DNA from 3 places in the Endozoicomonas sp. Mp262 genome. Region 2 is predicted to be linked to each of the others. Evidence: predicted binding sites of a transcription regulator. Region 2 holds the regulator's gene; each other region holds the start of a gene.
The links. The regulator PhoB, encoded in region 2, activates phosphate uptake and scavenging genes when phosphate is short. The targets are predictions, from matches to a motif close to TGTCATANNNNTGTCANA.
Positions count from the first base shown of each region.

Region 1: a site for PhoB is predicted at 8,066-8,083, ahead of MJ595_RS05665 (ABC transporter permease subunit). Genes of this name have one in related genera too.
Region 3: a site for PhoB is predicted at 4,514-4,531, ahead of MJ595_RS00155 (Na/Pi symporter). Genes of this name have one in related genera too.

Region 1 covers NZ_CP092489.1:1,298,700-1,309,568, reverse strand. The annotation lists gene gorA (glutathione-disulfide reductase) at 1-986, opposite strand, end outside; gene MJ595_RS05695 (hypothetical protein) at 1,118-2,095, opposite strand; gene pstB (phosphate ABC transporter ATP-binding protein PstB) at 2,659-3,477, opposite strand; gene pstA (phosphate ABC transporter permease PstA) at 3,482-4,396, opposite strand; gene pstC (phosphate ABC transporter permease subunit PstC) at 4,393-5,265, opposite strand; gene MJ595_RS05675 (phosphate ABC transporter substrate-binding protein) at 5,366-6,208, opposite strand; gene MJ595_RS05670 (TRAP transporter large permease subunit) at 6,401-7,723, opposite strand; gene MJ595_RS05665 (ABC transporter permease subunit) at 8,139-10,409, shown strand; gene MJ595_RS05660 (hypothetical protein) at 10,423-10,869, opposite strand, start outside.
Region 2 covers NZ_CP092489.1:940,013-950,881, forward strand. The annotation lists gene MJ595_RS04100 (PrkA family serine protein kinase) at 1-1,823, shown strand, start outside; gene MJ595_RS04105 (YeaH/YhbH family protein) at 1,883-3,160, shown strand; gene MJ595_RS04110 (SpoVR family protein) at 3,157-4,662, shown strand; gene MJ595_RS04115 (H-NS histone family protein) at 5,041-5,472, shown strand; gene phoR (phosphate regulon sensor histidine kinase PhoR) at 5,548-6,882, opposite strand; gene phoB (phosphate regulon transcriptional regulator PhoB) at 6,893-7,582, opposite strand; gene ubiA (4-hydroxybenzoate octaprenyltransferase) at 7,686-8,546, opposite strand; gene MJ595_RS04135 (chorismate lyase) at 8,598-9,152, opposite strand; gene guaD (guanine deaminase) at 9,342-10,661, shown strand; gene rubA (rubredoxin RubA) at 10,809-10,869, shown strand, end outside.
Region 3 covers NZ_CP092489.1:26,855-37,723, reverse strand. The annotation lists gene MJ595_RS00170 (hypothetical protein) at 1-2,028, shown strand, start outside; gene MJ595_RS00165 (DUF962 domain-containing protein) at 2,057-2,482, opposite strand; gene MJ595_RS00160 (VTT domain-containing protein) at 2,519-3,181, opposite strand; gene MJ595_RS00155 (Na/Pi symporter) at 3,289-4,461, opposite strand; gene moeA (molybdopterin molybdotransferase MoeA) at 4,677-5,915, opposite strand; gene mobB (molybdopterin-guanine dinucleotide biosynthesis protein B) at 5,932-6,450, opposite strand; molybdenum cofactor riboswitch at 6,590-6,848, shown strand; gene moaA (GTP 3',8-cyclase MoaA) at 6,837-7,817, shown strand; gene MJ595_RS00135 (class I SAM-dependent methyltransferase) at 7,994-8,635, opposite strand; gene MJ595_RS00130 (OprD family porin) at 8,868-10,325, shown strand; gene MJ595_RS00125 (MliC family protein) at 10,381-10,869, shown strand, end outside.

The DNA of each region.
Region 1 (10,869 bases), 360 kb from region 2:
CGCTCAGACAACCTTCGTCCCGCTGCAACCGCTACCGGCGTCAGTTCAACCTTACCGATATTATCTCCCACTGCATAAATGCCGGGCACACTGGTATTCTGGAATTTATCCACGGGAATATAACCCCGTTGGTTTACCTCAATACCAGTAGACTCCAGATTAATATCTGCCGTTTTGGGTGAGCGGCCGATAGCCCAAATCAGGGTATCCACATTGAATGAGCGGCCATCTTCGGTGTGCAGGGTTAAACTGCCATCCTCTTCTTTAACAACCTTGCTGGGGATAGCATGGGTGTGTAAGGCAGGTCCTTCGGCTTCCATGATTTCCACCAACGTATCGGACAGCATGTCATCAAAGCTACGCAGGGGTTTATGCTTTCTAACCAGCAGATGGGTTTCGCTACCCAGGGCATGCAGTACACCCGCCAGCTCCACCGCAATATAGCCCGCACCAACAACGGCAACCCGGTCAGGACGTTCAGTCAACTCAAAGAAACCATCAGAGTCAATGCCGTATTCAGCACCGGGAACACCAGGAATAACAGGCTGGCCACCCGTAGCAATGGTGATATGGTCAGCAGAATAATGCTTACCATTCACCTCGACGGTGTTACGGTCAACAAAACCACCATAGCCTTCCAGAACAGTAATTTTATTATTGCCAAGCACTCGCTCGTAGGAAGCATGAATTCTGCTGATATAAGCCTGGCGGCTCGCCACCAGCCTACTCCAATTAAAGGCCTTCATACTTGCGTTATGGTCAGTATCAAAACCGTAATCAGGGCCATAGCGCAGGGCATCAGCGATCTGTCCGGCAAACCACATAGCTTTTTTGGGCACGCAGCCCACATTAACGCACGTGCCGCCTAAATGTTTGGCTTCAATGAGGCCAACCTTAGCGCCGTGCATAGCCGCACGATTGGCAGTGGCAATACCACCACTGCCACCACCAATAACCAGGTAATCAAAATGTTGTTCTACTGTCACTGCCGAATTCCGGATGATTTGAAAAGGCTATAGTATGATACTAATTGCTTCTTCTAAGCTACGGTTTCTGCATTAGCGATTGGTGAAGTGCATGTATTTCACCAATCGCGCTTACAATAGGTCAGTAATTCCTATTTACTACCAGAGATTTTCGATCCAGATAAAGGTTTTGCGCTACCCGTACCACTCCCGCTAGGTTTAGACCAACCAGTCCCCCAAGCACTTCCTCCTGCTCTTCCTCCCTGATTAGCACCAGGATGGCTTTTGCCTGTCCAAAACGATGATCCACTCGAACCTCCTACGTTTTTAAAATCTGGATTAGAACTCCACCCCCCTCCCGTGGGGTTATTAGAAGTCCATCCACCACCAAAGTTTTTACTGCCTCCTCGCAGCCCTCTTCTATGAACTTTTTCCGAGCCATAGCCAAGAGCACCAGATGACATTTTTGCATACTCTTTTGGCAGATGAGATAAAGTGCTCACAGCCTCCAATATGTGAGTTGAAGGGGAACCATTCACATGCATCAAGCCCCCACCAAAAAAGATCCAGTATCCCAATGACCTGTCATCATCTTCTTCAGGACTGAATATTAATAAATCATTAGGTTTATAGTCCCAAGGATTGGAAACAGGTGGTTTATCACCATCTCCTCCTGCACAGGCAGCCAAGTAATAAATGATTGCAGGACGCTCTGTATCATCCTCGCAGGGCTTCATTACAACCCAAGAAAATTTATCACTTTCATGGTCTTTCAATAATAAATGAGCATTTTTATCACACTCCGAAGCGCCTTCCTCAAAAAAGCTACTGACTACAATACAAACTGGACTACAGGTTGTTTCTTCTCTACTTTCATTGTTATTCGTGGGAAAAACATAAGTTTGCAAAGTAGAGTTATTTTTGGACAATTCAGCCAATTTACTTTTAAAGCGCCGTTCTTGGCCTAAGGGGCAGATCCGCTCTTTTGTCGATACTCTATACAGTTCCGAAGCAGTCTCTTGCTCACCCCTTAAAACACCTTGTACTTCAGTCGCAGTAGAGATGTTTACAGTGGCAAAGGATATTCCAAAACCAATCAATATAGATTTAATAGCTCTAATCAAAAACATTTTTACAACTTCTTAACACGACTCTGTTATCAAAGTAAGCAGTTGATTGAGTTAGGGGGCGTTCTCAATTAGTCATGAGACCAGTTCCTCACACAGGCATTCAGGCAAGGCGTACGACGCAGGGCAGGGTGGTTCCCTGTTCAAGTCGTACAACGCGGCATGAATGCCTGTGTGAGGAACCCGAAGGGCCTGGCGCTCATCACGGCTGGCTGGTCACATGTCTAATTGAGAACGCCCCCTAGATTTACCTAATCTCCATCAACTGTAGCTCAAGCAGCTTTTTTTGCTTCTTCAGATGGGAGTTTGATGGGGAGCAGATGGTCAATGCTTTGGCCTTTATCCAACTTTGGTAGTTCTCTCAGTACATGACATAACCAAGCATCAGGCTCAAAGCCGTTCGCCTTGCGGAGTCGTCAGAGTCAGACACGAAATGGAAGATTCGCCACTCAGTTTTTCTTCTGGCACAACATCCACCGGAGCCAAGGTGGCTGTTTTTGTTTCAGGTTTGTAGATGTATTTCGCAAGGCGCTTACGTTTCTGCTGCTATTTTGAGGAGGCTGGTATTACCCAAACCGGCCACTGATATAATCCTGGGTGCGGGGGTCTAGCGGGTTGTTAAAAATAGTATCCGTGTCATCAAACTCTACCAGCTTGCCCATTAAAAAGAATGCTGTCTTATTGGAAATCCGCCGTGCCTGGTTCATGGAGTGAGTGACAATCACAATGGTGAACTCACGGCTTAGCTGTCCCATCAACGCCTCAATTCTGGCCGTGGCTACCGGGTCAAGGGCACTGGTGGGTTCATCCATCAGGATCACTTCGGGTTCCATGGCAATGGTTCGGGCAATACAGAGCCGCTGCTGCTGCCCACCAGACAGCCCCAGTGCCGATTCCTTAAGGCGGTCTTTGACTTCATCCCATAGTGCCGCACTCTTCAGGGATTTTTCCACGGTTTCATTCAGACGCTCACGGTTACTGATACCCTGGGCTCGCAGGCCGTAGGTAATGTTGTCATAAACACTCATGGGGAAGGGGTTGGGCTTCTGGAAAACCATGCCCACTCGCATTCGCAACTGCTGAACATCCATGTTGCCATAGACATCCTGCCCATCCAGTTCCACCCTGCCATCAATGCTTACGCCGGGAATCAAGTCATTCATACGGTTGAGGGTTCTGAGCAGTGTGGACTTGCCACAACCGGAGGGACCGATCAGGGCCGTCACCTGCATTTCCGGAATGGTCATACCGATATGGAAAAGCGCCTGTTGACTGCCATAGTGCAGATTCAGGTTTTCAATACCAAACTTGGTAGCGTACTGGCCTGCATGAATAGGGCGGTGCTTACGGAGGTTCGGTTCTGTGCCAAAGACGGTGCTATTCATGGTCTTATGCCTTCTTAAAACGTTTTGACAACATGCGGGTGACAATATTCAAGGCCAGTACAATCAAGACCAGTACAGTGGCCGTGGCATAAGCCTGATTCCATTCACTGACGGAAAAGAGTTCCTGTGTCAGTTTGTATAGATGGACGGTCAGTGTGCGGCCTGAATCGAAAACGGAATCCGGAATTCTGGCCACCATACCTGCGGTTAGAAATACAGGGGCTGATTCACCGATAATTCGTCCGATACAGAGAATAATGGCGGTAATAATACCCGGCATGGCATTAGGAAGAATTAAACGCCAGATGGTATAGAGGCGGGAAGCACCCAAGCCGTAGGAACCTTCCCGATAAGCCGCAGGAACACTCATCAGTGCTTCCTCAGTGGTGCGGATAATCACCGGCAGAATCACGATGGCCAGGGTCAGGGCTCCTGCCAGTATGGAGAAACCCAGTCCAAGAGTGGCTACAAAAAGGGTCAGACCAAACAGGCCGTAGATGATGGAAGGAATACCCGCCAGACTCTCCGTGGTAAAGCGAATAACACCGACGATCTTGCTGCCAGGACGGGCATACTCAGTTAAATAAATGGCTCCCATAATACCCACCGGCGCGGCAATGACCAGCGATAGCAAAACCATATACACCGTGGAGACAATCATCGGCCAGATACCGGACACTGCACCGGTTCGGCTATAGCCCGATGACAGAAAAGACCAATTGATATGACCAATACCGTTACTGATGATATGCCAGAGAATCCAGAACAGGGTGCTCACCGTGGTTACTGTAGCCAGCACAATTAACGACATCAGTATTCTGTCCTGCCACTTTCTGATATCTGGCCGGGTGATGACAGAAAGACCCGACGGAACCTTCAGGGTGGTATTAGACCGGGCAACACTGGTGGACGGAGTCATGAGTTACCTGCCTTTTTTTTGTTTAAATAAAGTAGCGAGGCATTGAGCAACATAATAAAGACAAACAGCACAATACCTGTGGCGTATAGCGCACTACTATGAATGCCGCTGGCATAGGACATTTCCAGGGCAATATTGGCGGTCAGGGTTCGTGCAGGTTCCAGCAGACTGCCCGGAATTGCCGTGGCATTGCCCATGACCATAATGATGGCCATGGTTTCACCAATGGCCCGGGCTACACCCAGAATAGTTGCCGTCAAAATACCGGAACGGGCGGCGGGAAGTACCACCTTAAAGATGGTAAATATTTTTGATGCCCCCAACGCCAGGGAACCTTCACGATAACTTCGGGGAACAGCGCGGATAGCTGTCTCGGAAAGGGTAATGACCGTTGGCAGGATCATCACGGTCAGAACGATTATACCTGCCAGAATGGTATTACCCGCCGGAACCCCAAAGGTTTTTTCTATTAGCGGCACAATGACCACAAGGCCAAAAAAGCCATAGATAACCGATGGAATCCCTGCCAGTAATTCAATGGCTGTTCTCAGGACACCAGCTATTTTCTCTGGGGCAATCTCAGCGAGGAAAATAGCGGTGAGAAGTCCCATGGGTACACCCAGGGCAATAGCGCCGAGGGTTGAAACCACCGACCCCATAATCATCGGGCCTATACCAAAATAAACAGGGGGCGCCCAGCGGGAACCCGTTATAAATTCAAGAAGCCCTGTGGCACTGAGGGCAGGAAAGCCCTCATAAAAAATAAAAGCCCCGATGGCACCAATGGCCAGGGTACTGAACAGGGCACAGGCAAAGAAAAGGCCATGGAAGGCCTTGTCAATCTGCGCGGGTTGAATATTCATTGCCATGATTGTCACGTCCTGACAAGCGTTTGAGTAGGCAAGCCTGTTCCAGAAAAAACAGGCCTGCCAGGGATCGAGCGTTTATTATTGTTATGGGTATCTGCTCTTATATCACCGGAATATAGCCATGCTCTGAAACAATTCTCTGGCCTTCGGCAGAAAGCATCCAGTCAAGATAATCCTTACCGGTTTCAGACAGTTTCTGTTCATTAAATAACAGTACAAAGGGACGGGAAACTGTATATTCCCCATTAGCAATAGCCTGGATTGACGGTTGCACTCCATCTACAGCCAGAGGCTTAAGGGTGTTATCCACAGTACCAAGAGAAATATAGCCAATGGCATATTTATTTTGAGCAACAATGGTCTTCACAACCCCGTTGCCACTAGCCACCTGGGCACTGGCGGTTACAGCCGACAGCTTGTTACCACTGACATCCTTAATCTTTAGTTTCATAATGTCTTCAAAGGCGCCACGGGTTCCGGAAGCCGGATCACGTGTCACCACAACAATGGGGTTATTGCTGCCTCCCAGTGCTTTCCAGTTAGTGATTTCACCCTTAAAGACACTGGCTATCTGTTCCTTGCTAAGATCACTGACCCCGTTGGCATTATTCACAACAACGGCGATGCCATCATGGGCCAGCACTTTCTGATTCACACCGCCCTTTTCTTCTTCTGTCTTGACGGGGCGGGAACTCATACCAATTTCACTGGTGCCGTTATTAGCCGCCTTTATACCGGCAGATGAGCCAGTACCCTGCACCTCTACCACAGCACCTGGGTGTTGCTGTTGCCATGTTTCTGCCAATAGCTCCATGACTTCAGTAACGGAAGTTGAGCCTGAGATGCTAACAGACTGGCTGGATGAAGATTCTGTGCCACCACAGCCAACCAGGGCTGCCGCCACACCAATTGCACCTAAAGTAGACAATAGGGCTTTCTTCACAATTCAGTTCCTCTAACAAGAAGGATCAAACAGTTTCGATAGCCAACATATTGCCCCGGTGTTACAAGCGGGTGACACAAAGATGACATTTTTATGACTAATGTCGTTTTATTGACCTGTCTTTCCTATGGCAAAAAAAGACCCGGAGTTATCCGAGCCTTTTTCAGGATTTTCAAAGCCAATGAGTACAGATTACAACATCATAGCGGCAGCCCAGCCAAAGGCGATCATGGGAATGTTATAGTGCAGAAAAGTAGGCATTACCGTATCCCGAATGTGATCATGTTGGCCATCGGTGCTCAAACCCACAGTGGGACCTATGGCTGACTCCGAGGCCGGTGATCCAGCATCACCCAGGGCACCTGCCGTGCCCACCAATGCCGCCGTAGCCAGCGGAGAAAAGCCCAGTTGCATGGCAAGAGGTACAAAAATAGCAGCAATGATAGGGATAGTGGAAAAGGACGAACCAATACCCATAGTAATCAGCAAGCCAATAATCAACATCATTAATGCAGCAATGGCTTTATTACCCGCAAATAGATAGGTTACCGAGTCAATCAGTTGTGGAATGTCGCCGGTTTGGCGAAGCACTTCCCCAAATCCGGAAGCCACCATCATCACAAACCCGGCAAAGGCCATCATTTTTATGCCTTCAATAAAAACATCGTCGGCCTTTCGCCATTGAACAATTCCTGCCACCACCATCACCAGAAAACCCGCCACAGAACCCAGAACAATGGAGCTGGTCACTATCTGAATCACCAGAGCCAGAGCCACTGCCGTCCCAACCACCAAAAGGGTATTTTTAGCCAGGGCCTCATCGTATTGTTTAATTACTTTACTTTCGACAACATTATAGTGGCGAGGTTTTCTATAGCTGACAAAAATGGCAAACAACATTCCCAGAAACATGCCAGAAACGGGAATAGCCATAGCCAGGGGAAGCAGGGCATGATCAACGGTTACCCCATTGGCTTCCAGGTTACTGGCCAGTATTTGATTGAGATAAATATTCCCGAAACCAAAAGGAACCACCAGATAGGTTCCGCACAAACCAAACACCAGAACACAGGCCACAATCCTTCGATCCAGTTGCATATTACCGAAGGTAGCCAGTAGCGGAGGAATCAGGATAGGGATAAAGGCAATGTGCACCGGAATAATATTCTGGGAGGCAATGGCCATACAAAGGATACCTCCCAACAAAACAAACTTTCCCCTGGCAGAAGGTTTACCCTCCGGGCCGCGATCCAGCTTGCGGGCAACACCCGCCGCAAGCCAGGCGGGTACTCCGGAATGAGCCAGGGCTGCTGCAAAAGCACCCAGCAAGGCATAGCTCAAGGCAATCTCCGCACCACCACCCAAACCATGGGTAAATGCGGTCATGGTTCCAGTCATCTCCAGGCCACCGGACAGCCCGGCCACCATAGCACCAACAAAGATTGAGAGTACGACATTCATTCGCGCCATACTCAACGCCAGCATGGTGATTACACCAATAACCACTGCGTTCATAAGCATTCCAAATTTTTCATAGTATATTTAGGCAACCATAGACGAAGCAGCATTCTGCTTATTTCATTACTATGGACGATGATAGTGTTCGGGGTCTACTAATGACCCAAGACAGTAGAAATTGTTTCCGGGGATGGAATCAATGATGGTGGGGGTGGGGGTGGTGATGGGAGAAGGCAGGTGCAGCAGAAACAGCAGGGGAACTGGAGCAGGTCAGTCCAGATAAGGGCATCGATAGTCCCATTGATAATGATAATAACATGATGATTGAGTCTCCAGGTTACAGCTTCCAGCCGTGTATTAAAGTACCCTGATTAATCAAACGGAGCAACAGAGAATTACTGTAATATCTCTGTCATATCAATCCCTTAATATGCGAGGATTTCACTTACAAATACACCGGATCGCTTGATTTATGCATCATCGTCCCATGGAAAAAAGCCCGGGAGTTGATTTTTACACGCCAGCCCTGAAACGATACCAGACTCTCCGATTTATCAAGGAGAAGCTGGCTCACTGGGGGGTGGCTACCGGTGGGCTGGGGGTTATTCTGGCGATTGCCCTGATTTTTTTCTACCTGCTCTATGAAGTAGCCCCTTTATTTAAGGGTGCAAAGCTCAATCTGGAGTCCTCTTATTCCCGTCAAATTACCGAGAACAGCACCGTCCTGTTTCTTGCCATGGACGAATACGCTGAAATAGCTCTGCGAATACTTTCCTCAGGACAGGCTATTTTTTCTTCTGCCAAAAGCGGTCAGCTCATCAAGCAACTGCCATTGCCAATACCAGAAGGGGTTAAGGTCACTGCTATCGCCAGGGCATCGGCTAACAGCAATCTGTTAGTTATAGGGCTATCCAATGGTCAGGTGATTTTGGTTAAGCAGCACTATTCCATCTCCTGGCCTGACAATCAACGGGTCATTACCCCCCTTACCAGTTACCCCTATGGGAAACAGCCAATTCACCTTTTTTCACAGGCTCATGCCATCAAGGGCGTGGCAATCAGTGACAGTGATGAAAGGCTTTTAATCGCTGGCAGCAGTGACAATAAGCTGGCTATGACAGCTTTCTCCAAGAAGGAAGACTTTCTCACCGGAGAAACCCGTCTTGAACAGCAGGCCGTTGTATTACCGGTAATTAAGGGTGCTAAAGGAAAGGTGCTGATTAGCGAAGATCAATCATGGTTATATACCATGACTGAAAAAAATCAGCTGGCTATTATCAACGTATCCAACCCTGACAAGCCCAGGTTTCATTCCAGAGTAAATCTGACAGAAGGCTCTGAAAACATTACTGCCATAGAGTCACTGCTGGGAGGTGTCTCCCTGCTGACAGGTGATAGTAGCGGCCAGATATCCCAATGGTTTTTGGTAAGGCAAGGGGAGAGTAGCGAGCTTAAACTTATCCGCAGGTTCAAGCTGGCTGATAATCCAATAACACAGCTTATTCCGGAACAAAGGCAAAAGGGATTCCTGGCTACCGATACCAGAGGCCAGGTTGGACTTTTCTATACCACGGCCCATCGGGTACTGCTGACCCAACAGTTATCAGACACCCCGATTAACCAGCTCGCTATCTCGCCAAGAGGTCATGCCCTGATAGTGGATAGTGATTCGACACAACAATACTATCAACTGGAGAATGAACATCCCGAACTCTCCTGGTCAGCATTATGGGATAAGATTTGGTACGAGTCCTATGACCAGCCAGAGTTTATCTGGCAGTCCTCGGCATCCAATAACGATTTTGAGCCAAAGCTTAGCCTGACACCGCTAGCCTTTGGCACCCTTAAAGCCGCCTTTTACGCCATGCTGCTGGCAACACCCCTGGCCATCTGTGGTGCAATTTATACCGCCTACTTTATGGCACCGGCATTAAGACGGAAGGTGAAGCCTGCCATAGAGCTTATGGAGGCACTGCCCACGGTTATTCTCGGCTTTCTTGCCGGACTCTGGCTGGCCCCCTTTATAGAAAACCATTTACTGGGAATTTTCTCATTATTGTTATTAGTACCCGTTGGCATCCTGCTATTTGCCCTGGTTTGGGAAAGTTTGCCTGGAAACATACGACACCGGGTACCGGACGGCTGGCATGCCATATTATTGATTCCTGTGGTATTAGCCAGCGGTGCTCTGGCATTTGCATTGGCTGTCCCCATTGAGCAATGGCTCTTTCATGGTGATATCCGCACCTGGCTAACCACGGAACTGGGCATTCCCTATGACCAGAGAAATGCCCTGGTGGTTGGCCTGGCTATGGGCTTTGCAGTGATCCCCACCATTTTCTCCATTGCCGAAGATGCCATTTTCAGTGTGCCCAGGCATCTAACCTATGGCTCACTGGCTTTGGGAGCAACCCCCTGGCAAACCCTGAGCCGGGTGGTCCTGCTAACAGCCAGTCCGGGCATTTTCTCTGCGGTGATGATTGGCATGGGCCGGGCCGTGGGTGAAACCATGATCGTGCTAATGGCCACCGGCAATACTCCCATTATGGATGCCAATATCTTTGAAGGAATGCGTACCCTGGCAGCCAATATCGCCGTGGAAATGCCCGAATCAGAGGTAGGCAGCAGCCATTATCGAATCCTGTTTTTAGCGGCACTGGTGCTATTTCTTTTTACCTTTGTAGTGAATACAGCAGCGGAGATAATCAGGCATCGGTTGAGGAAGAGGTATAGTTCGTTATAAGACAGTACCTATCTTACATTACAGGAACCATGGGAGGGGGTGGTACAATTCTAATTTGCTGCTGGCTCTCCCTGAACTGGTCACAGCATCTTGCTTCCTGAACCAGCCTGCCTTGAACTTGGGACTGATAGCACTGAATTAGACGAGCTTTTAATTCACCTTTAACATACTCAGAGAGTGCCTCTCTACTGGCATGATCCGTTATTTTCGTTTTTACAAAAAGTTCCGCTGTTTGAGAAAACTCGTCAAGGGATGACTCAAGATCGTCATATGCGTCCATTTTAGAAATATCAATATCTTCCATACTTTGAGCACTTGTTTTCTCAATTTTAAAGCGATCATCTTCTTTTTTTCTAAAATCAACTTTAAATTTTCTAAACTGTTCTGCCTTTTCTTTTCCCTTAACTCCATCTCTCTCCTTAACCATATACGAATCAATTTTTAACCTGAAATAAGAAAA
Region 2 (10,869 bases):
CCTATGCCAACGCAGCAGAAAGAATGCTGACCGCCATAGGTGAACCGGAAATGGTGGACACTTCACGAGACCAAAGACTCAGCCGCATATTTTCAAATAAACTCATCAAACGCTACCCCGCCTTCTCAGAGTTTTATGGCATGGAAGAAGCCATTGAGCAAATAGTCTCTTATTTCAGGCATGCCGCTCAGGGGCTGGAAGAAAAGAAGCAGATTCTTTATTTACTGGGTCCGGTTGGCGGGGGGAAATCATCCCTGGCAGAACGACTGAAGGCATTAATGGAAAAAGTACCGTTCTATGCCATTAAGGGTTCTCCTGTATTTGAGTCGCCACTAGGTCTGTTTAACCCCGAGGAAGATAGCAAAATACTGGAGCAGGAATACGGAATACCTGATCGTTACCTGCGGAGCATTATGTCACCCTGGGCAGTTAAACGACTCCATGAGTATGGCGGTGATATCAGCAAATTCCGGGTCATTAAAATTCATCCCAGCATACTGGATCAGGCAGCTATCGCAAAAACAGAACCCGGTGATGAAAACAACCAGGATATTTCCAGCCTGGTTGGAAAAGTAGACATCCGGCAGCTAGAAGAATACTCACAGGACGACCCTGATGCCTACAGTTTCTCCGGTGCTCTTTGCCGCGCCAATCAGGGGCTTATGGAGTTTGTTGAAATGTTCAAGGCTCCCATAAAAGTCCTGCATCCTCTATTAACGGCAACCCAGGAAGGAAACTACAACAGCACTGAGGGGATGGGAGCCATTCCTTTTGACGGCGTGATTCTTGCCCATTCCAATGAGTCTGAATGGCAATCTTTCCGTAATAATAAAACCAATGAAGCGTTTATCGACCGCGTCAATATTGTCAAAGTACCCTACTGTACCCGAATCACTGAAGAGATTCATATTTACGAAAAACTGCTGATAAACAGTTCGCTAAAAAACGCTCCTTGTGCCCCGGATACCCTTGATATGCTGGCAAAATTCTCGGTGTTATCCCGAGTAAAAGAGCCTGATAATTCCAACGTATACTCCAAGATGAGAGTCTATGATGGGGAAAGCCTGAAGGATACCGACCCCAATGCCAAGCCTTTACAGGAGTACAAAGATGCGGCGGGTGTTGATGAAGGAATGGAAGGGCTATCTACCCGTTTTGCGTTCAAAATTCTTTCCAAAGTCTTTAACTTTGACCCCACAGAAATTGCCGCCAATCCTGTCCACCTTCTGTACGTTCTGGAGCAACAGATAGAACAGCATCAATTTCCCAAGGAGACCCAGGAGCGCTATCTTCGCTATGTGAAAGAGTATCTTGCGCCAAAATATATTGAATCCCTTGGCAAGGAAATTCAGACCGCTTATCTGGAGTCATACTCTGAATACGGCCAGAATATTTTTGACCGGTATATTACTTACGCCGACTTCTGGATACAGGATCAGGAATACCGGGACCCTGAAACAGGCGATATTCTTGATCGTGTTGCGATTAATGACGAACTGGAAAAAATAGAGAAGTCAGCCAATATTGCTAACCCCAAGGATTTCCGCAACGAAGTGGTTAACTTTGTTCTGCGTGCCAGAGCTAACAACAAAGGCAAGAATCCAAGCTGGCTCAGCTATGAAAAAATGCGAACCGTCATTGAGAAAAAGATGTTCTCAAATACTGAAGACTTACTGCCCGTTATTTCCTTCAATGCCAAAGGCAGTCAGGAAGACCAGCGTAAACACAATGAGTTTGTGAAGCGGATGGTGGAACGGGGCTATACTGAAAAGCAAGTCAGACTGCTCTCTGAGTGGTATATTCGGGTTAGAAAATCTCAGTAAATGTCGCCAGGACGCGACCGGGGGTTCCGCCCCCTACAACTAACACAGGGAGCGTGTAAATGAGCATTATCATCGATCGCCGCCTCAACGGTAAAAATAAAAGTACAGTGAACCGCCAGCGTTTTCTGGATCGTTACCGTAAGCACATAAAAAAAGCCGTATCAGAGGCTGTAAACAAACGCTCCATCACTGATGTTGAGTCAGGCAGCCAGGTTACCATTCCCCGCAAAGACCTTTCGGAACCCTTTTTCCGGCATGGCCAGGGTGGACATCACAAACAGGTTCACCCCGGTAATAAAGAATTTACCGCTGGTGATCGTATTAAACGCCCAAGTGGCGGTAAAGGTGGCAAGGGTGGCGCGGGGAAAGCCAGCAACAAAGGAGAAGGAATAGACGACTTCTCTTTTCAGATTAACCACGACGAATTTCTGGAATACATGTTTGATAACCTGGAGTTGCCAAACCTGGTTCGGAAACAGCTGCAGGACGCCACTGAATTCAAGTATGTACAGGCCGGCTTTAACAATGACGGTTCTCCGGACCGCCTTAATGTTATCCGATCCCTGAAGTCCGCTCATGCCCGAAGAATTGCATTATCCGGGAAGGACCGGCGGGAAATTCGAGCCCTGAAAAAAGAACTCAGGGAAATGGAGGTCAGCCCTGATGAAACCGATATGGAGAAAGCGGAACAATTAAGGGCACGAATCAAAGAGCTCAATAGTAAACTCAAACGCCTGCCCTTTATTGACGACTTTGACCTGAAATACAACAATTTGATCCGGGTACCATCTCCCAGCAATAAAGCCGTAATGTTCTGCGTTATGGATGTTTCTGGCTCCATGACCCAGGAAATCAAGGATATGGCCAAACGCTTCTTTATCCTGCTCTATCTGTTCCTGCAAAGAAGTTATAAACAGATAGAAGTGGTATTTATTCGTCATCACACCGCCGCCAAGGAAGTTGATGAGGATGACTTCTTCTATTCACGGGAAACGGGGGGAACCATTGTTTCAAGCGCCCTGGAAATGACCCGGGACGTTATTGAAAAACGGTATAGCCCTACCGACTGGAATATTTATGTGGCACAGGCCTCCGATGGCGATAACTGGGAAGGGGATTCATCAGTTTGTTCAAAAATTCTCACTGAGCAAATAATGCCAAAGGTTCAGTATTTTTCTTACGTAGAGATTACCGACCGTGCCCATCAAAATCTCTGGCGTGAATACCAGTCTGTTGCAGAAGCATTCCCGGAAACATTTGCTATGCAGCAAATCAAAACACCTGATGACATTTATCCGGTATTCCGACGCTTATTTGAGAAAAAGGAGCATGCATGAGTCCGCCTTTATCCACCGGCTCCGAGTGGACTTTTGATCTTATTGAAAAATATGACCAGGAGTTAGCCCGGATTGCCGGTCAGTTCCGGCTGGACACCTATCCGAATCAAATAGAAATCATTAGCTCCGAGCAAATGATGGATGCCTACTCCTCTACAGGTATGCCCCTGATGTATCACCACTGGAGTTTTGGCAAACACTTTTTACAGACCCAGCAAAACTATCAACGGGGTCGAATGGGGCTGGCTTACGAAATAGTCATCAACTCTAACCCATGCATTGCCTATCTTATGGAAGAAAACACCATGGCAATGCAGGCACTGGTTTTAGCCCATGCCTCCTATGGACATAATTCTTTTTTTAAAGGCAACTACCTTTTCCAGACCTGGACAGATGCTGACTCCATTATCGACTATTTGCTCTTTGCCAAAAACTACATTGGCCACTGTGAAGAAAAACATGGAGTTGAAGCGGTAGAGGATATCCTTGATGCCTGCCATACCCTAATGAACCAGGGTGTTAACCGGTACCTTCGCCCTCGTCCCCTCTCACCTGAGCAGGAACAGGCAAGGCTGGAAGAAAGGGCAGAATATATCCAAAGAAACCTCAATGAGATTTGGAGTACAATTCCCAAAGCGCCAGAACAAATAGAGGAAAAAAAGGAACGCTTCCCTAAAGACCCGGAAGAAAACATTCTTTACTTTCTAGAGAAGAATGCTCCCCTCCTGGATACCTGGCAGAGGGAAATCATCAGAATTGTCCGAAAAATAGCCCAGTATTATTATCCGCAACGACAAACCCAGGTAATGAATGAGGGTTGGGCATGCTTTTGGCACTATCACCTGCTTCATGAGCTATACAAAGAAGACAAGGTGACCGATGGTTTTATGATGGAGTTTTTACATTCTCACTCCAGCGTGATTTATCAGCCTGAATTTGATAACCCACACTATAGCGGTATTAACCCTTATGCTTTAGGGTTCAATATATTTCAGGACATCCGCAGGATCTGTGAAGCACCCACTCCTGAAGATAAATTATGGTTTCCGGATATAGCGGGCAGTGATTGGTTAGAAGCAGTTCACTTTGCTATGAAGAATTTCAAAGATGAAAGTTTTATTTTACAGTTTCTTTCCCCAAAAGTAATGAGAGATATGCACCTTTTTTCTATCACGGATGACGAGGGCAAATCCTATCTTGAAATTGACGCTATCCATGATGACAGTGGCTATAAAGCCATTCGTGAAGCCCTCGCCAAACAATACAATATCGGAGAGCAGGAACCAAATATTCAAGTCTATGACGTAGATATTCGCGGCGACCGTAAACTGACCCTGAGACACTTTCAGCATCAAGGGCGCCCCCTTGATAATAATACAAGGGAATTACTCAAGCATATTCATAAATTATGGCAGTTCGATATAGAGTTACAGTCCGTTGATAATGGCCATATTCGCACCAGACATCATTGTCCTGAACCTGGAAACGTAAAGAAAAAGTAAGGTAGTTGTATTCAATTATTGACGAATAAACCTTGATAGTATGATCGTTGAAATAATCATCACTAATCTAATACTGGCTAGTTTTACAGGAATTTGATTCCACCACTAACAAAACTGTTTCCCTGGGCAGCATTTTCACTTTACGTTACCCCTTCATTGCTACGTTCATATCAACCACAAGCCATTGACGGCTATCAGTTTGATAATATAGTAAGCAAGCGATTAATAATAAATACTCTATTGTGGGTATCTTATTAGAAATTCAATAATGTTTCAGTTTTAATACTTCCATCATTTAAATGCTTCATGTATAAATACATGTACTAAATCTCGTCTATTCAAATCTGGAATCACGAGTCACATTAGGGAGTTACCTAGATGAACATTTTTGATGAAGTTCTTCATCGTTTAAGCAGCAAAACACGCATTCGCCAACTGTTCAAAGACGCTCACGTCTCAGATCTGGAACGTGTCATCTCCAGAATGAGAAGTGTTCTGGAAGAAAAGCAGAATGCCCGTGAAAAAGAAGAAGAAAAGCGCCAGGTAAAACTGGAAAGCATTGAAGCCATTAAACAAATAATGGCTGATCGCGGCGTATCCATGGGTGACCTGGGATTAGGTGAAGAAACAACATCCAAACGTCGTCGTAATATTCAGAAGTACACTTTCCAGTACGAAACTGAAACCGGTGACCAGGCTCAGTGGGAAGGCGCAACAACTGGCCGTCTGCCAAGAGAATTCCAGTCCTATCTGGAACGCACTGGCAAAAAGCGCATGGACTGCGTAATCGAAGCTCAAGACGAAGCTTAACAGTTATTTATGACCTGAGAGTTACCCGTACATCATTTCAATAAGTTTGATATACAAGTGTTGCGCTCAGGTCATTTATTTATTTTCATGACTCACCGAAGCAACAGAAGAAAAACGGTTTTCGGGAAAATGACATATAAAACAACTACCCTGCCCCGGATGGCTGGAAATCGTTAACCATCCATCATGCCTTAGCAATACATGCTTAACAATCGCCAGCCCCAGCCCCGTTCCACCAGACTCAAGACTTCGTCCTTTATCAACTCTATAAAAGCGCTCTGTCAACCTGGGAATATGAACCGGGTCAATCCCCACGCCATTATCTTCAACACTAATACAACATTCCTGATTTTTTACTTTTACTCCAATGTGAATGACCCCGCCCGCCTGAGTGTATCGCACGGCGTTAAATACAAGATTTGATAAAGCACTGCGCAGCTCACTTTGGCTTCCCTTTAAGTAGATACCCTTTACCCCCTCTAATGTAATCTCATGATCATCACTTCCACTTAATGACCTGGCATCATCGGCAACCTGGTTTAACAGTTCTTCCAGCTTTACCGGGTTTGACTCACAGGAAGTCGCAGACTCCAGGCGTGAAAGTAGCAATAAATCTGCCACCAGATTTTTCATTCTGGCTGATTGCTGCTGCATTCTTTTTAACGCCTTGCACCACATAGGTGACAAGGATTCTTCTATATCTGCATTATCCAACAGGGTTTCCAGATACCCAGCTATTACCGTAAGTGGTGTTCTTAGTTCATGGGAAACATTGGCCACAAAATCTTTTCGCATGGTTTCTAACTGATTGATTCGGGTAATATCCCGAATAAACAACAATCGACTTCCCATGCCATAAATCGTAATGTTGATCTGCAACTGCCTTTCGGTATTAACCGGTGAAGCCAGTTCTATCGCCTCTTCGTAACGACCCGAGTCAAAATAATCCAAAAACGAGGGATCGCGAACCAGGTTCGTCAATAATTGGCCTCTATCCCCAGGCATTTTCAAACCCAATAAATCTCCTGCCGCGCGATTCCACCACTCCAGACCGCCATTGTTATCCGCCATAACAATGCCGTCTTCCAGGGCAGCCGTTGACTCCTGTATACGATCAATAACTCCCTGCAAACGCTCATGGGAACCCTTCTGTCGCTTTTGAATCCGGTAAATACCATCGAAGATGGCACCCCATAAACCACGGCTTTCCGGAGGCTCTAATTCACTAACAGCTGTTTTTTCCAGCCAAGTCAACAGACGAAACAATTGACTCAGGCTCCACAATAGATAAACAGCCAGGACAAGTGTTATCCCCAGTAAAACATGCCCCAGCCCCCATCCAATGAAGGTCCCTATTGCCAGGCCCAGCAATAGTCTGCCCAGCAATAGTGATCTGGAATAAGTGATCACTCGCCCCCCCTTACAACTTGGTGGAAAAACGGTATCCTGTGCCCCTGACGGTTTGTATATATCCCTCGTAACCACTACCAAGTGACTTTCTCAGTCGTCGAATATGAACATCAACGGTTCGCTCTTCAACATATACATTACCGCCCCAGACCTGATCCAGTAGCTGACTTCGGGAGTAAGCCCGCTCCTGATGCGTCAAAAAAAACTGTAACAAACGGTACTCTGTCGGACCGATTTCTGCCGCCTCGCCATCAATGCTGACCCGGTGGCTTACCGGATCCAGCTTTAACCCCTTGATGACAATGGCTGACTGCCCATCAGATACTCCACTTCTTCTAAGAACCGCCTTTAACCTGGCGATCAACTCCCGGGGTGAAAATGGCTTGGTAATATAATCATCCGCCCCTGTTTCAAGTCCACGAATTTTATGGTCCTCCTCACCTTTTGCCGTCAACATAACAATGGGTATTTCAGAGGTCATTTCACTTCGCTTTAATCGCCTTGCCAATTCAATGCCGGATATATCCGGCAACATCCAGTCAAGTAACACCAGATCCGGCTTCTGGTCCACAATTTTAGCATGGGCTTCCCTGGCATCTGCTGCTTCAATACAATCGAAACCCGCCATTTCCAGGCTTATAGCTACCATTTCCCTGATGGGTTCTTCATCATCAACAATCAGAATTTTTTTTGCTGACATGATTTTACCTTTCCCGATAATAATTATTACGACGTCAAGGAGAGTACACCCCTTAAATGTTACAGCCAGATGACAAGTCCTCAAGACCGATTATCCAGACTATTTAACGGCTCAAAAAAATACCGGCAAACACAATGGCACCAACCCAGTGATTACTTAGAAAGGCCTTAAAACAACGATCTCTATCACGGTCATGGGTGAGAAACTGCTGGTAAACAAACAGCATGGAGGCGAATGCAAGAGCAGCATAGAACAACGCTCCCAGCTCCATTTTAATCCCAACGGCAATAAGGGTAATAATGGCTAAAAGCTGAAGGCCGCCAATAATGAGATTATCGAGATCACCAAAGAGGATAGCTGTTGACTTGATACCGATTTTGATATCGTCATCACGGTCTACCATGGCATATTGTGTATCGTAAGCCACAGTCCAGAATAGATTGGCAATAAATAAAAGCCAGGTCTCCGGAACCAGTGAGCCACTTTCTGCGGCAAAGGCCATAGGAATAGACCAGCCAAAGGCAGCACCGAGAACAACCTGGGGAAAATGAGTGTAACGCTTTGCAAATGGATAAAATGAAGCCAGGAACAGAGCGCTCACCGAAAGAACAATAGTTAGCGTATTGGTGGTCAATACCAGCAAGAAAGACAGGGCAATAAGTACAACAAAAAATAATAATGCCTCTTCTTCCGTCAGTCGCCCATCAGCTAATGGCCTTGTAACTGTTCTTTTTACATGTCCATCAAAATTACGGTCAGCATAATCATTGATGACACACCCGGCACTCCGCATCAAAATGACCCCCAGGGTGAATACCAAAAGATTGTGATGAGTTGGCATCCCATCCGCTGCCAGCCACAATGCCCACATGGTGGGCCAAAACAGAAGACAAATACCAATCGGCCGATCCAGGCGGGCAAGGCTGATAAACTCTTTAATACGGAACATGTCCAGCGTTTTCATAATAATTAGCTCGGGCTTCCTGTCTGCAGAACCATCAAGACGTCACTCATCTTATGGAAAGGATGGTTTGCCGCCTACCTCAGGTAAAAAAACTTCGCATACTGATAGGGGCCTGGAATTCAGATAAAATAAAGATCGCCTTGCCCAGGCCTTTTCTTCCCTGAAACAGCAACCAAGATACGGATTAACCTCATGTGCAGATAATTCCGCCAATTCGATGGCTCCTCGTTCCACGCTTTTCTGAACAAATAAATATTCCCCCAGAGGCTTATTCCCTAGCATAAGCAGCTCATTATTTGATCCACCAAGACTGCTCCGGGGAATGACACTCCTCGCAAATATTTTTGGCTTGCCACCACCCAGCAGCAAAACCTCGCGAATAGAGGCTTCTGTCTCGGAAACACCCAAAAATTCAAGCTCAGCTTCTGCTGGCTGACCCCACTGATGCTTAAGCACCTTAACCTCAAACTCACCACGATAGGTTTTCTTCAACCTTGCGGTTAAAGACCCCCTATCAAGCAGCCATGCTTGCAAATTATCCGGTATATTGTCCAGATTATGCAGACAGGACTGCCAGCGTAAACTCGAACAAAAATTTAATGGCATCGCCTAACCGCCCAATTATCCAAAAAAATGCCCTCTATACAGAAGAAAATGTGTTCATTTAGCACCAAAGGTTATTGAAGTGATAGCCCCATGGATTGATGATATTGGCAGTGGATCAAAAATCATCATTTTGCTCAAGGAATATAGACAAAATATATGGGCAAGCATCTACCAGTGAAAGGACTCAAAATGAAAAAAAATCCTGTGGTCTGGCGTGCGTCCACTCTGCACTTTCTTGATGATCCAGCCAGGACTCCCACCAAAGATGCCGTTGAGTTCCACGAGGACGGCGCTGTTGTGGTTGATGACGGTCATATCCTTGCTGCCGGTGCGTATCAAAGCATTGCCAAGCACTTGCCAGCGGCCTGTGAGACTTACCATTTACCGGGAAAGTTGTTAATCCCGGGATTCGTTGATACCCATGTTCACTATCCCCAACTGGGAATGACCGGTGCCTGCGGCGAACAGCTGATTCAATGGCTTGAGCGATATACCTTTCCCGCAGAGGCCGCATTTGACTCACCAGACTATGCCCGGGAAGTCGCCCGGTTTTTCCTGGATCAGTGTCTCGCCCATGGAACCACGACCGCCCTCGTGTTTGGAGCCGTATTCCCGGAATCAGTCACCGCATTTTTTGAGGCGGCATCGGAAAGACAGCTGCGCATGATCGCAGGCAAAGTCATGATGGATCGTAACGCCCCGGACTACCTGCTTGATACTGCAACAACCAGCTATGAAGAGAGTCAGCAATTAATCAGACACTGGCATGGTAAAAACCGTCTGGCCTATGCCGTCACTCCACGGTTTGCCCCGACCTCAACCCCCAACCAGCTTAAAGCTGCCCGGCGTTTACTGGATGAGTTTGATGGGCTGTATCTCCATACCCATTTGGCAGAAAATTTAAAAGAAGTAGCCTGGACTCATAAGCTATACCCCGATAGCCAAAACTACCTGGATGTTTACGACCAGTATGGCTTACTGGGTTCCCGTTCATTCTTTGCCCATGCTATACACCTTTGTGAAGCCAGTTGGCAGCGCCTTGCCGATACGGGTTCCTCCCTATCCTTTTGCCCCAGCGCCAACCTTTTTTTAGGCAGTGGGCTGTTTGATTTTCAAAAAGCATCCTCCCTGAATATCAACATAGGCCTGGGAACAGATATCGGGGCAGGCACCAGTTTATGCCAGCTTGAATCCATGAAAAGCGCCTATCAAGTGTGCCAGCTACAGGGAACAAGCCTGTCTCCACTCAGCGCGTTTTATCTGGCAACACTGGGTGGCGCAAGGGCTTTAGGGCTATCAGATAAAATAGGCAGCTTCACCCCCGGAAATGAAGCCGACTTCCTGATTCTCAACCCCAGAGCAACACCCTTGCTGGCATTTCGGATGAAGCAGGCAAAAACCTTGGAAGAGCGCCTTGGCATCATGATGACCCTGGGAGATGATCGCCTGATAGAAAACACCGTCATTATGGGAGAAACCTGGCAGAAGAAAACCGGAGAGTATAAATAAGCCAGCCCAAGGGATTCTGATTTGGTATAGTCAGCCTGTCATAGCAGTATGCAAAGCACTCTTAACTATAATCAAAAGATGTTCAACCAGTACTTTAAGCCTGACTAGCGTTTAATAATGAAAGGCTTAATGAAGGAGGCATAAGTAATGAAGAAATGGCAATGTCTGGTCTGTGGCTTTACTTATGATGAAGCGGAAGGTTGGCCAG
Region 3 (10,869 bases), 910 kb from region 2:
TCATCTGCTGATTTAAAAGATATGGGGTCTACAGTGGAGGCCTGTAAACAAGTTAATCCAAAACTTCTGCATACTGTTAAAGTGTCTACACTCCATAGTGCAGGAAACTGCATTAGGCGAGCAGCAACAAAGGCTAGTGAGCAGCATTTGGACAGAGTAGCAGCTGACCTGGTGCATTGGCATAAGCCATCAAATTCTTCAGTTCAAGTCATGCAGTCTGTTATCGAACAGGAAAGTGATGATGTTTATTCTGTTCTAAGTAATGTTATAGAGTCTTGTTCTAAGCAAAAAGATAAAAGGCAAAGTGAAAATATAGATATGAATGGCAGCTTTAAGAATAGAATGAAGCCGCTTATGCATAGACGCCAGATTGATGAGGCTGTTGAGCGTGCAACGATGCCTCCAGACCAAATGAAATTATATGATCAATTGATGAAAGTGGGTCGTGAACTCCAGGGAAAGGATTCATATACAGGAGTGTTTCATCGGATCTGCAAACAGTTCGACCAAAAGACAGTGGATGGTCTTTCTCGCAGGTTTAAAGAAATGGGGCCAATTGATTGGATGAAGCTACCAGTGCCTGCAAGACATTGTGGCGGTTTTATGGTGCAGGTTTTAACTGAAGCAAGCCATTTGAAGACTAGTCAAGCCAGGTTTCGGGAGTTCACTGTTCCCAAAGATATAGAGCAACTTAAAGAAAAAACACTGGAGTACGTTAAGAGAATGGAATCAGGAGAACCATTTTCAGCTTCAGATCTTAAAGAAATTAAGCGAATTGTTGCTAAGGTAGAACCCAAGCTGCTTGGCGAAAGGGTTGATCTTTTAAGAGTGGGTACTCACTTAAGGCGAGTGGCTATGAAAGCGGCTGAAGATGTCCTGCGTCAAGCTGAGAAAGATGTAAACAGGTTTCATGGCGCCATGAATTCATCCTCTGCCAGTGTTGAGGAATATCTGGTTAATAAAACACAAGAGATAGAAACTACTTTAACGAGTATTATTGATAAATGCTCCAAAAAGGAAGAGGTCAGGCGTGCAGAGCTTCGGGAACTCGTAGGGGGTACTGAAAAAAGGGCCGGTGAAATAGTTGATGGAAGAAAGCTTCTTGAAGCCTTGGGCTATGATCATCTCCCGCCCAGGGAAGTAAAGTTGTTTAGTCAGCTTTTGAGAGTGGGAAAGGGGCTGGATCCTTATGAAATGTCAGCAAGGGTGATGAAATTTTGTTCGAGAGAGGATCAAACAACAGTTAATAACCTTCTGGCGCATCTTGAGAAAGCTGATTGGCATGGAATCCCGGCGGGATATCAATCTATCAGGAATAGGGGTGAAGTTATATTGGATGTCCTGGCTCGGCAGTCAGCGCTATCAAGAAGTATGTCAGAACTAAGTCTGGATTCTGGAACATTGGATAGTACTCCACTGCCTTTAGGGGCATCCAGGACAAAAAGCGTATCGAATGATTCGTTAGACTCATCTACTGGACTATCACCAAAACCGGCTCGTAAAAGACCTGGTCGCAAGGCTCCGCCCCCTCCCCCGCGACCTTCAGCGCCACCACCACCACCACCTTCAGAAGCGGCGCCTTCGGCGTCTCAGGCTTTGAACTCAGGACATCCACCTTTGCCAGCAGAGCCTGGCACACAGATGGAAGGATTGGATTCTACAACTCGGTTTGGGGGTGATGGGAGGGTTCCACCACCGCCTCCAGCACCTCCAGCACCTCCTCCGCCAGAGGAACCAAAAATACATGCAACTAAGGGCAGGGATAGTGAAACACAGGATCCTGAACATTTAAAGGCAAGAAAAAACGTGTTAGAAGAAATTAGAAAAGTGGGACAGAAAAAGAGGGAGGAACTTGAGGAAAATGATGCTGAGAGGCTAAAAAGATTCGATGCCGAGAAAATAGAAGGCGATAAGATGAGTCAGTCAGGTCTTTCGGGGGGTTTTGGGAAAGTAAGTAATATGATTCCAGCGCCGCCAATAAAAAGTGACAAAAACGGTGTTGAGGATGATGAGAATGAATGGGAGTGATTAACATTTAGCGGCACTGTAAGCCTTGTTAATAGCGCATCCGAAATTGCCTGAATAAAAATGCCAATAGCCACAGTGGGCCAATAAATAAAAACTGTAGGTCCTTGAAAAAAGAGGGTTTCTTACCTTCAATGTGATGGCCAATAAACTGGAAAATCCAGGCAATAATAAAGATTCCCAGGGATACCGGCAGTATTATTGGTTGAAGTGCGCTGATAGTCGCTAGCATTAGTGCTGCCAAGGTTAGCATGGTCATAGCCAGTTTGATGGAAAGGCGAATATAAAACAGTAATGCCATAACTATGACAGCTGCCGTTAGCCCCCAGTGTAAACTCCATAGCAATCCCAGTACCGAAAAAGTAATTAGTGGAATACAGACCCAATGAATTAATTTATTGGTGGGATGTTGATGGCTCTCTCCGTATTCCTTCAACCAGTGTTCCAGCGTTTTCATTATAATTCTTCCTGCCTTTTGCTTGAGAATTGGATTTTATCCTGAATTGCCTGTTATACCCATTACTGCTTTGCTTATTGATTTTTGAATCAGGTGTATTATACCTGCGGTTGAAATAATCGCTAATATAGCAGGGACAGAAAGGGTTCCCCAGTCCTGGTTTGGTGTTTGCAGTAGCTGTAACAGATCCCGGGCCTGCAATCCCAGCCAGATGGAAAATAGCGTCCGGGGAAGCATACCGATAAAGCCGGCGAATAAGAAGACTGAGAAGCGAATATTCAAAGAAGGTAATAGCAAATTAACAAAAGAGAAGGGCAGTACGGGAGAAAGTCGGGCCATAACCATTAATTGCCACTGGCTACGGCACAAACTTTGAGAGAAGGCATTCGCTTTGGGATATTGCTTAAGGCTTTTCATTATTCTGCCGCCATCCAGCACACGCCCAAGGCCATAGCCCATAGCTGAAGCGATAAGGTAGGCAGGTAGCACATAGGGTATGGCTGCCCAGCCGATAAAATAGCCACAGGCAATGGCGATCAGGGTGGTTGGAGTGATTGCCAGAGTCATGGTGATACTGGATATCAGGCAAATAGGGAGCCATTGATTGCCGGATAGCGACTGGAAAAAGTGTTCTTTTTCAATAAGCAGGCTGATCACCATTGAGCTGCAAAGAATGGGCATCAGCATGAAGATTGCCATTATAAGCAGGGAGTTCCGGTTGTTGGTGAGGGCGTTTAATGGCATGGGGTAATCACTGGTTCAAATAAAAAACCCGGCAAATGCCGGGTTTTTTAATAGGATTTATCTTACCGGGTAAACAGGATAACCAGTCCTGGCAAAATAAAAAAGGCCAGAGCAAGATAGGCAAATGCATAAATGCGTTTCTTACTTGCCATATCGGCCAGCTTTTCAGCAGCCATTAGTGGGATCTCACGTAACCATTTGATGCCATAAATGACTACCACCGCCAGTACATTAAAGAAGAAGTGTACAAATGCAATGGTCAGTGCCGGCAGTGCAGCGGGGCCTGTAATAGCCGTTGCTGCCAGTAATGCGGTAATGGTGGTTCCAATATTGGCACCCAGGGTAAAGGGATACATCTGTCGTACAGAGAAGATACCGCTACCCACCATAGGAACCATCAGACTGGTTGTGGTAGAGGAAGATTGCACCATAATAGTCATCACCGCACCGGATGCAATACCGCTGAGAGGACCACGGCCAATGGATTTATGCAGTACATCCCTGGCACGGCCAACCATAACTTTTTTCAATAGCTTACCCAGTCGAACCACAGAGGCAAAGATCAGGAAAATACCCATGGTAATCATGGCAACACCACCCAGTGTGGTATTAGGGAGCAGTTTTGCAAAACCCTGGATGATGTCTACTGCCGGAGAGGTTAGGGGTTTGACAAAATTAAGGCTGGTCATGGATACGCTATGACCACCAACCAACATTTCTGCCAGGTGGGATGATGCCTTGGACAGGAACCCTGTTGTCATCTCAAGAGGTAGAATCAGTAATACTGCGAGATAGTTAAAGAAGTCATGTACTGTAGATGCGGAAAATGCCCGTTTGAACTCTTTGTCGCAGCCGATATGACCGAGACTTACCAGTGTATTAGTAATAGTGGTACCAATGTTGGCACCCATAATCATGGGAATGGCCATTTGCACCGGTAATCCGCCAGCCACAAGACCCACGATAACGGAAGTGACGGTACTGGATGATTGAACCAGTGCAGTGGCCAGTGTGCCCGCAATCAGGCCCATAACGGCGTTATTGGCAAAGCTGAATAACTCGGCAGCAGCGTCTCCTCCGCCAGCGGCTAGCTTGAAGCCGGAGCCAACCACGCTTACGGCTACTAAAAGGGCATAAATCCAGAGGATTACCCTTAACCAGATTCGGCCATAATGACGGGTGGTCATTTTCTTGAAGCTGGTAGCTGAACTGGAGGATGCAGTCATTTGTGACATCGATTGCACCTTGGTGCTGTTACTATGAATGTTGGCGAACATATCGGCCTTTTGTGACAGAAATATTACAGCGCGTAATATTTCTGAAATAACTGGCTTATGCTTCCGTAAACAGAAACTGTATTCGCGTATTGAGAGCAGGACTGTTACCAGCAAAAAGGCACACCCTTAGCCCTGGTTAGAAAGAAAACCAGTGTTAGGGGTGCGACTTGAATTCAGAGTAAAAGTTCGTCGAACAGTTGTACGTTGACAGGCTCGCCGGCTTCAACCCCTCCCTGATCTTTTGGGAGAACGATATAACAGTCTGCCATACTCATGGAACGGAGGATTCCCGAACCCTGTCCACCTGTGGTTTCGACTTTTACGTAACCGTTGTGGTCAATGGTGAGGGTGCCTCGTTGAAACTCTTTACGACCAGGTGCTTTCTTTAGTGGTGAAGTGCAGGTTGCACTGAATTCCAGAGGGGAATGTTGATGGCAGTTCATCATGTATCTCAGGGCGGGTGCCGCTAACTGCTGGAAAGTAACCAGGGCTGATACGGGATTACCGGGTAATCCGAAGAAGTAGCTATCAGGCAGTTGGCCAAAGGCAAAGGGTTTACCCGGTTTGATGGCCAGCTTCCAGAAGGTGGTCTTACCCAGTTCATTAAGAATGTCTTTCGTGTAATCCGCTTCTCCCACTGAAACACCACCGGATGAGATCACGGCATCAGCCTGTTCATTAGCAGATAGAAAGGTTTCCCTGATTTTTTTGGGATCATCCGGAATACAGCCAAGATCAATAATTTCCACGCCTAATTTTTGCAGCATGGCTTTAACTGCAAAACGGTTGCTGTCGTATATATCGCCGGGGCGTAGTATTTCTCCCGGTGCCTTAAGTTCGTCACCGGTAGAAAACAGGGCCACTCTGACAGCTCTGTAGACGCAAAGGTGGGCTATTCCCAGTGAGGCCAGTAACCCGATATCCTGAGCCTTGATTTTATGTCCTTTGGTAAAAACCCGGGTGCCCTCACTGATATCCTCTCCTGCCTTGCGGATGTTGTTTCCTGCTTTTTGTGGGAGCCTATTGAAAAGAATGCCGGTTTCTTTTTGTTCGGTATGCTCCTGCATGATCACGGTATCCGCCCCTTGGGGAATACAGGCTCCGGTCATGATTCTGATACAGTGCCCCTCTGGCAATGTGCCCTTGAAAGGGTGACCCGCAAAAGCTTTTCCTGCCAGAGGTAACAGGTTTTTTGTTTCTGTATCACTGAGTTTCAGGGCATAGCCGTCCATTGCTGAATTGTTGTGAGGAGGGATGTTGAATGGAGCAATGATGTCCGCTGCCAGAATTCGACCCAGGCTTTGCTCCAGGGATACTCGAGTGGTTTCGGCAATAGGCTGTATCTGGTTTTTCAGTATCTCAAGCGCTTGCTCTATAGGAAGCAGCCCAGGGGTAGAACAGCAGTCTTTCATAATGGCTTTGCCTTGTTTAGTCCCGGATGAAATGGATGATAAAATCGGCCACGGCTTCAGGCATGTTGATATCAAGCTGAATGAGTTTGGCTGGAGCCTCACTGACAAGCTGGTCAGTGGCAATGGCGATAATATTGGTGTCACTTTTAAAGAGAAAAGGTTTGTCCACCGCTTGCCGGTGCAACTCAATTTTTGGGATGGCGGCATCCCTGAAACCTTCTACGATGATTAAATCAATCTCATCATGATTCATGAGCCGGAGCTGTTCCTCCAGCTCAGGTTCCTTTTCCGCAGACTTTTGCCGGGTAAAGCAAATGGAGTGATCCGGGGTGCTAAGAAGTAGCTGGCTGGCACCGGCCTGACGGAGGCGATAGCTATCCTTGCCCGGCTTATCCAGGTCAATTCTGTGATGGGAGGCTTTAATTAATCCGATGTTCAAGCCTTTTTTGGAAAGAACCGGAATCACTTTTTCAAGTAATGTTGTTTTTCCGGTACCGCTATATGCAGCAAAACCTATGACGGGAGGTGTGGGCATGATGGTAGTGACTGGAACTGAAAACCCGGAATTCTACCACTGATCCCGTAATTTTCTATGGATAAGTAAGGGTTATTGGTATATAGCCTCATGGTATTTAGCGCAGCATGCCGCTACGATAGCCTTTTTTAATTTTCTGATATTACGCGAGCGCCGAGCTTTGGCTGCTAAACCGGGGAAAACCGGCATGAGCCAAAAGCCGTGGCAGGTACTAGTGCGGTTAAGTGTTAAAGAGCATACCTCCTTTGTTTGTCCTGGGTGCTGAGTTTGATGAAGTACCAATGGATGGGGTTAATGCACTTCGACAGTCTTCACAACAATACAGTACCAATGCCACCGGGTTGTCAGGGAAACCTGATAGCCTCCCGCATTTGGAAAGGTGTTCTATGCAACCGTTACAAGATCATTTGGGGCGAAAGTTTCCGTACCTGCGACTGTCGGTTACGGATTTATGTAACTTTCGCTGTAACTACTGTTTACCTGATGGCTGTACCAGCCATAGTCATAGGGATTCTCTGAGGCTTGATGAAATAAGACGGCTTATTTCAGCTTTTTCCCGACTGGGGGTGGAAAAAGTAAGGATCACTGGGGGGGAACCCACCTTGAGAGCTGATTTCAACACTATTGTTTCAGTGATCAAGGGGATACCGGGTATCCGCAAAGTGGCCATGACAACCAATGGTTATAAAATGGACCAGCGGGTTATATCCTGGCTGGATGCGGGTATTGATGCCATTAATCTAAGCGTGGATAGCCTCAACCCGGAATCGTTCCGGTTAATTACCGGTCATAATCGATTGCAAGAAATTATGGCGGGTATTAATAAGGCCTTTGCGCACGGTTTGACGTCCATCAAAGTGAATGCCGTATTGTTAAAGGGCTTAAACGATAGTGAATTGACGGCTTTTCTGGAGTGGGTCAGGGGGCGGCCTGTGACCATTCGTTTTATTGAGTTGATGGAAACGGGGGATAATCACTCATTCTTTAATAAACACCACATTTCAGGTGGGCTTATCAGGAAAAAGCTACTTGAACTTGGCTGGATTCGTGTTGCCCGCCCAAGGGATGCCGGCCCGGCCCAGGAGTACTGTCATAGTGACTACCAGGGGCGTATTGGTCTGATTATGCCCTATGCCAGGGATTTCTGTAATGACTGCAACAGACTGCGTGTATCCTCTATGGGTAAATTGCAGCTCTGTCTTTTTTCCGAGTCAGGTATTGATCTGAGAGATTTATTGCAGAGTGATAGCCAGCAAGAGGCGCTGGTTGTACGAATTAAACAGTCGCTGGCCTTGAAAAAGGATGGTCACTTTCTGGAGGAGGGCGTGACGGGAGGCACTTATAATTTAGCCCAGCTGGGGGGGTGAGTCTGCGGAGTTCGTGTGAGACTTGGGGAACATAGGTTGGCTCGTCACCGTAAAAGTTCCCACTGTGGAACGTTTACGCGATAACCAAGCTTGTTCCTTGAGCAGCGAATCGTGAAACAGAAAGCCTGTTAGGTGACTAACGGGAATCCCCCACCGAAATTAGGTGGGGGAGGATGTCAACGTTTCCGTACCAAAGTAATGCCATCTGCAATGGGTAATAGAACCATATCCACCCGTTCATCGTGTTTTATTTTCAGGTTCAACTGTTTCAATGCTTCAGTATCTTCATCATGGTACTTGCTATCTGCAACCCTGCCACTTTGTAAGGTGTTATCAAGGATTATCAGACCGCCTTGCCGAAGTAGCTTTAGGCTGTATTCGTAGTATTGGTCATAGGGTGTTTTATCGGCATCAATAAAGGCAAGGTCAAAGCTTTCCTGCTGATTATCTGCCAGGGCCTGTTTTAATGTCTCAAGAGCCGGGCCTAGTTGAAGGTTTATTTTGTCAGCCACTTCAGCCTGCTTCCAGAAGTTGCGTGCGATGGTGGTGGTTTCTTCATTGATATCACAGGCAAGGATATAACCTTCTGAGGGCAGGGCGGTAGCCATGGCTAATGAGCTGTATCCGGTAAATACCCCTATTTCTATAATTTTTTTGGCATTTGTCAGCTTGACCAGTAAATTCATTAATTGCCCCTGTTCCGGTGCAATTTGCATGACTGCATCAGGGCGCTGGTGGGTCTTTTCCCTTAATTGCTGCAAGAGTCTGGATTCTCTAATGCCTGTTTCCAGGATGTAGTCATACAGTGATTCGGTCATTTGTAATGTGCGGTTGCTCATATGGGTACCACTCTATTTTTATGTTAGAACCGTCGAATTTTAGCTAAGTGGAACCCATAAGTATCCCCGTATTTTTTTGCCGGGAGCGCTATTGAAAAAATGGAGATCAGTGTTTTACTGAATAACAGTTTATGACAAATAGCTTTGAATAACCCCCCGAATTATATAAACGTCAATTAGCCGGGTATTTCTGGGCATGCGAGTGTGAAAGATGAAGTACGCTTTTTATTATCTCTCGAGAGCCATTGTCCTTTTGGCGGGTTTGACACTTTATTTCCAGGTACAGGCAGCAATGAATGGCCCTTTTGAAAGGGAAGACCATCATTTATCAATAAGCCTGCGTAATTATTATCAATACCGGCAGCTTAAAGATTACACGCCGCAATATGATGAAATGCCCCAGAGGGTTGTAAAAACCCATGACAGGCAGAAGGCCTGGGGGCAAGGCATGGCTATTAACTTTGAATCGGCCACATGGGGCAGTGAGTCTATGGGGGTGGGCTTTGATTTTTCCCTTTATGGTGGGCTTAAGTTGAATGGCGAGAATGACCGGTATGGGACAACAATCCTTAAGGAGGATGCGCCTCATTATGATGCTGAACACCAGCGCTACCTGGCTAAGCAGGAAAGCTATGGGAAACTGGGTCTGGCAAATATTAATGCCTACCTGGCTGATGAAAGGTGGGATATGCGTCTCGTGGGAGGCTGGATACCTATTGAAAAGCCGCTGCTGCAAACCTATCACCGCCTGACTCCAACGAGTTTTCAAGGTGTTTTAGCTGAGGCTCAAATCAGTAACGTTCACTTATATGGGGCGTGGGCGGATAAAGTTTCCTTGTATAACTGGGACAAAATGGAAAATTTTACCAGCCAGCAGCCGGGTAAAGGTGGACGTTATGGTAAGCATGAAGTCATCAATTCCATTTACACTGTGGGCGGTGGTTATAAAAGTGACTTGGGGTTGGGAGGACATCTTGCTTACGCAGCGAGTGAGTCTTACCTGCAATTATATTTTGCCCGGATTGACTATACATTTGATTTGTCTGAAACCAGCACATTACTCCTGGACGGCCATTTTTATCAAGGCCGGGAAAATGGTGATAAATGGTGGGGTGGAGCTGTCACATATGGTGGCTTTGATAAAGACGCTCATTTGTATAACGTGAATACGAAGTTAACCATGGATGGTTTGGCAATACTGGCTTCATTCACGCAGGTTAAGGCTGAAAAAAAAGGCGGGCTGGGTTTTTTTGACGGGCACCTGGCTTATGATGCCGGAAATGATTTTGATGATTTTGATTATTGGACCAAAAGACAGCTGTCAGGCTTTGATCATAACGGGGAAAAAGTATGGCAGCTGGGGGTTCGGTATTCATTTGATAAGGATCAGGTTCCAGGATTGTCCCTGGGGTATACCTATACAGAAGGGCGTGACATAGAGGCATCGGATAACAGAATCTTTCCCGATAAGTATGAAGAGTCTGAGCACAATATTGAATTAAAGTATGCATTTCAACAGCCGGAGCTGGACGGACTGCAACTCACCATATTGTATGCCTGGAATAAGATGGATAAGGAAATCAGTCAGCTGAAAAATGATAATAAGTGGCTCTATAAGGGGATGTCTGATACCCGTGTATTTTTAGACTATGTGCTAAAGGTCTTTTGATTTAGGGACAACTCCGTATATAGTTTGTTGCCTGGAGGAAAATGAGAGTATCAAGATGAGTGGTGCTTATCGGTTGTTATTGAGTATTTTGTGGATTATGGCGCTGGTGGGCTGTAGCTCATTCTCTGTACAAAAGGAAGATGCTCCCCATGATGATGGCCTCTTTTCCGGGGAGTCAGTGAGGGGGCGGGTGCTATTTATGGAATGTACAGGAGGATATGAGTACCCGGCACATGTGCAGATGAATCAGGCCTGGCTTTTTTTACCGGAAGGGCCAGTGCGACTGGAACCCCAAAAAGCTGAGAGCGGCTCGCGTTTTTCAAATGACGATTACACGTTTTGGCTAAAAGAGGAAAGTGGCACCCTGGAAGCTAAGGAAGAGTCTCCTCGTCACTGCCAGAATAATCGAGCCAGGGCTGTGTGGGCAGAGGCGAAGTTAAGGGGGGCTGACTACCGGGCTGTTGGCAATGAGCCTGGTTGGTACCTGGAGCTAAGTCTGGGAGGTAACCTGGTTTATGTGGGTGACTATGGCACTACCCGGTTG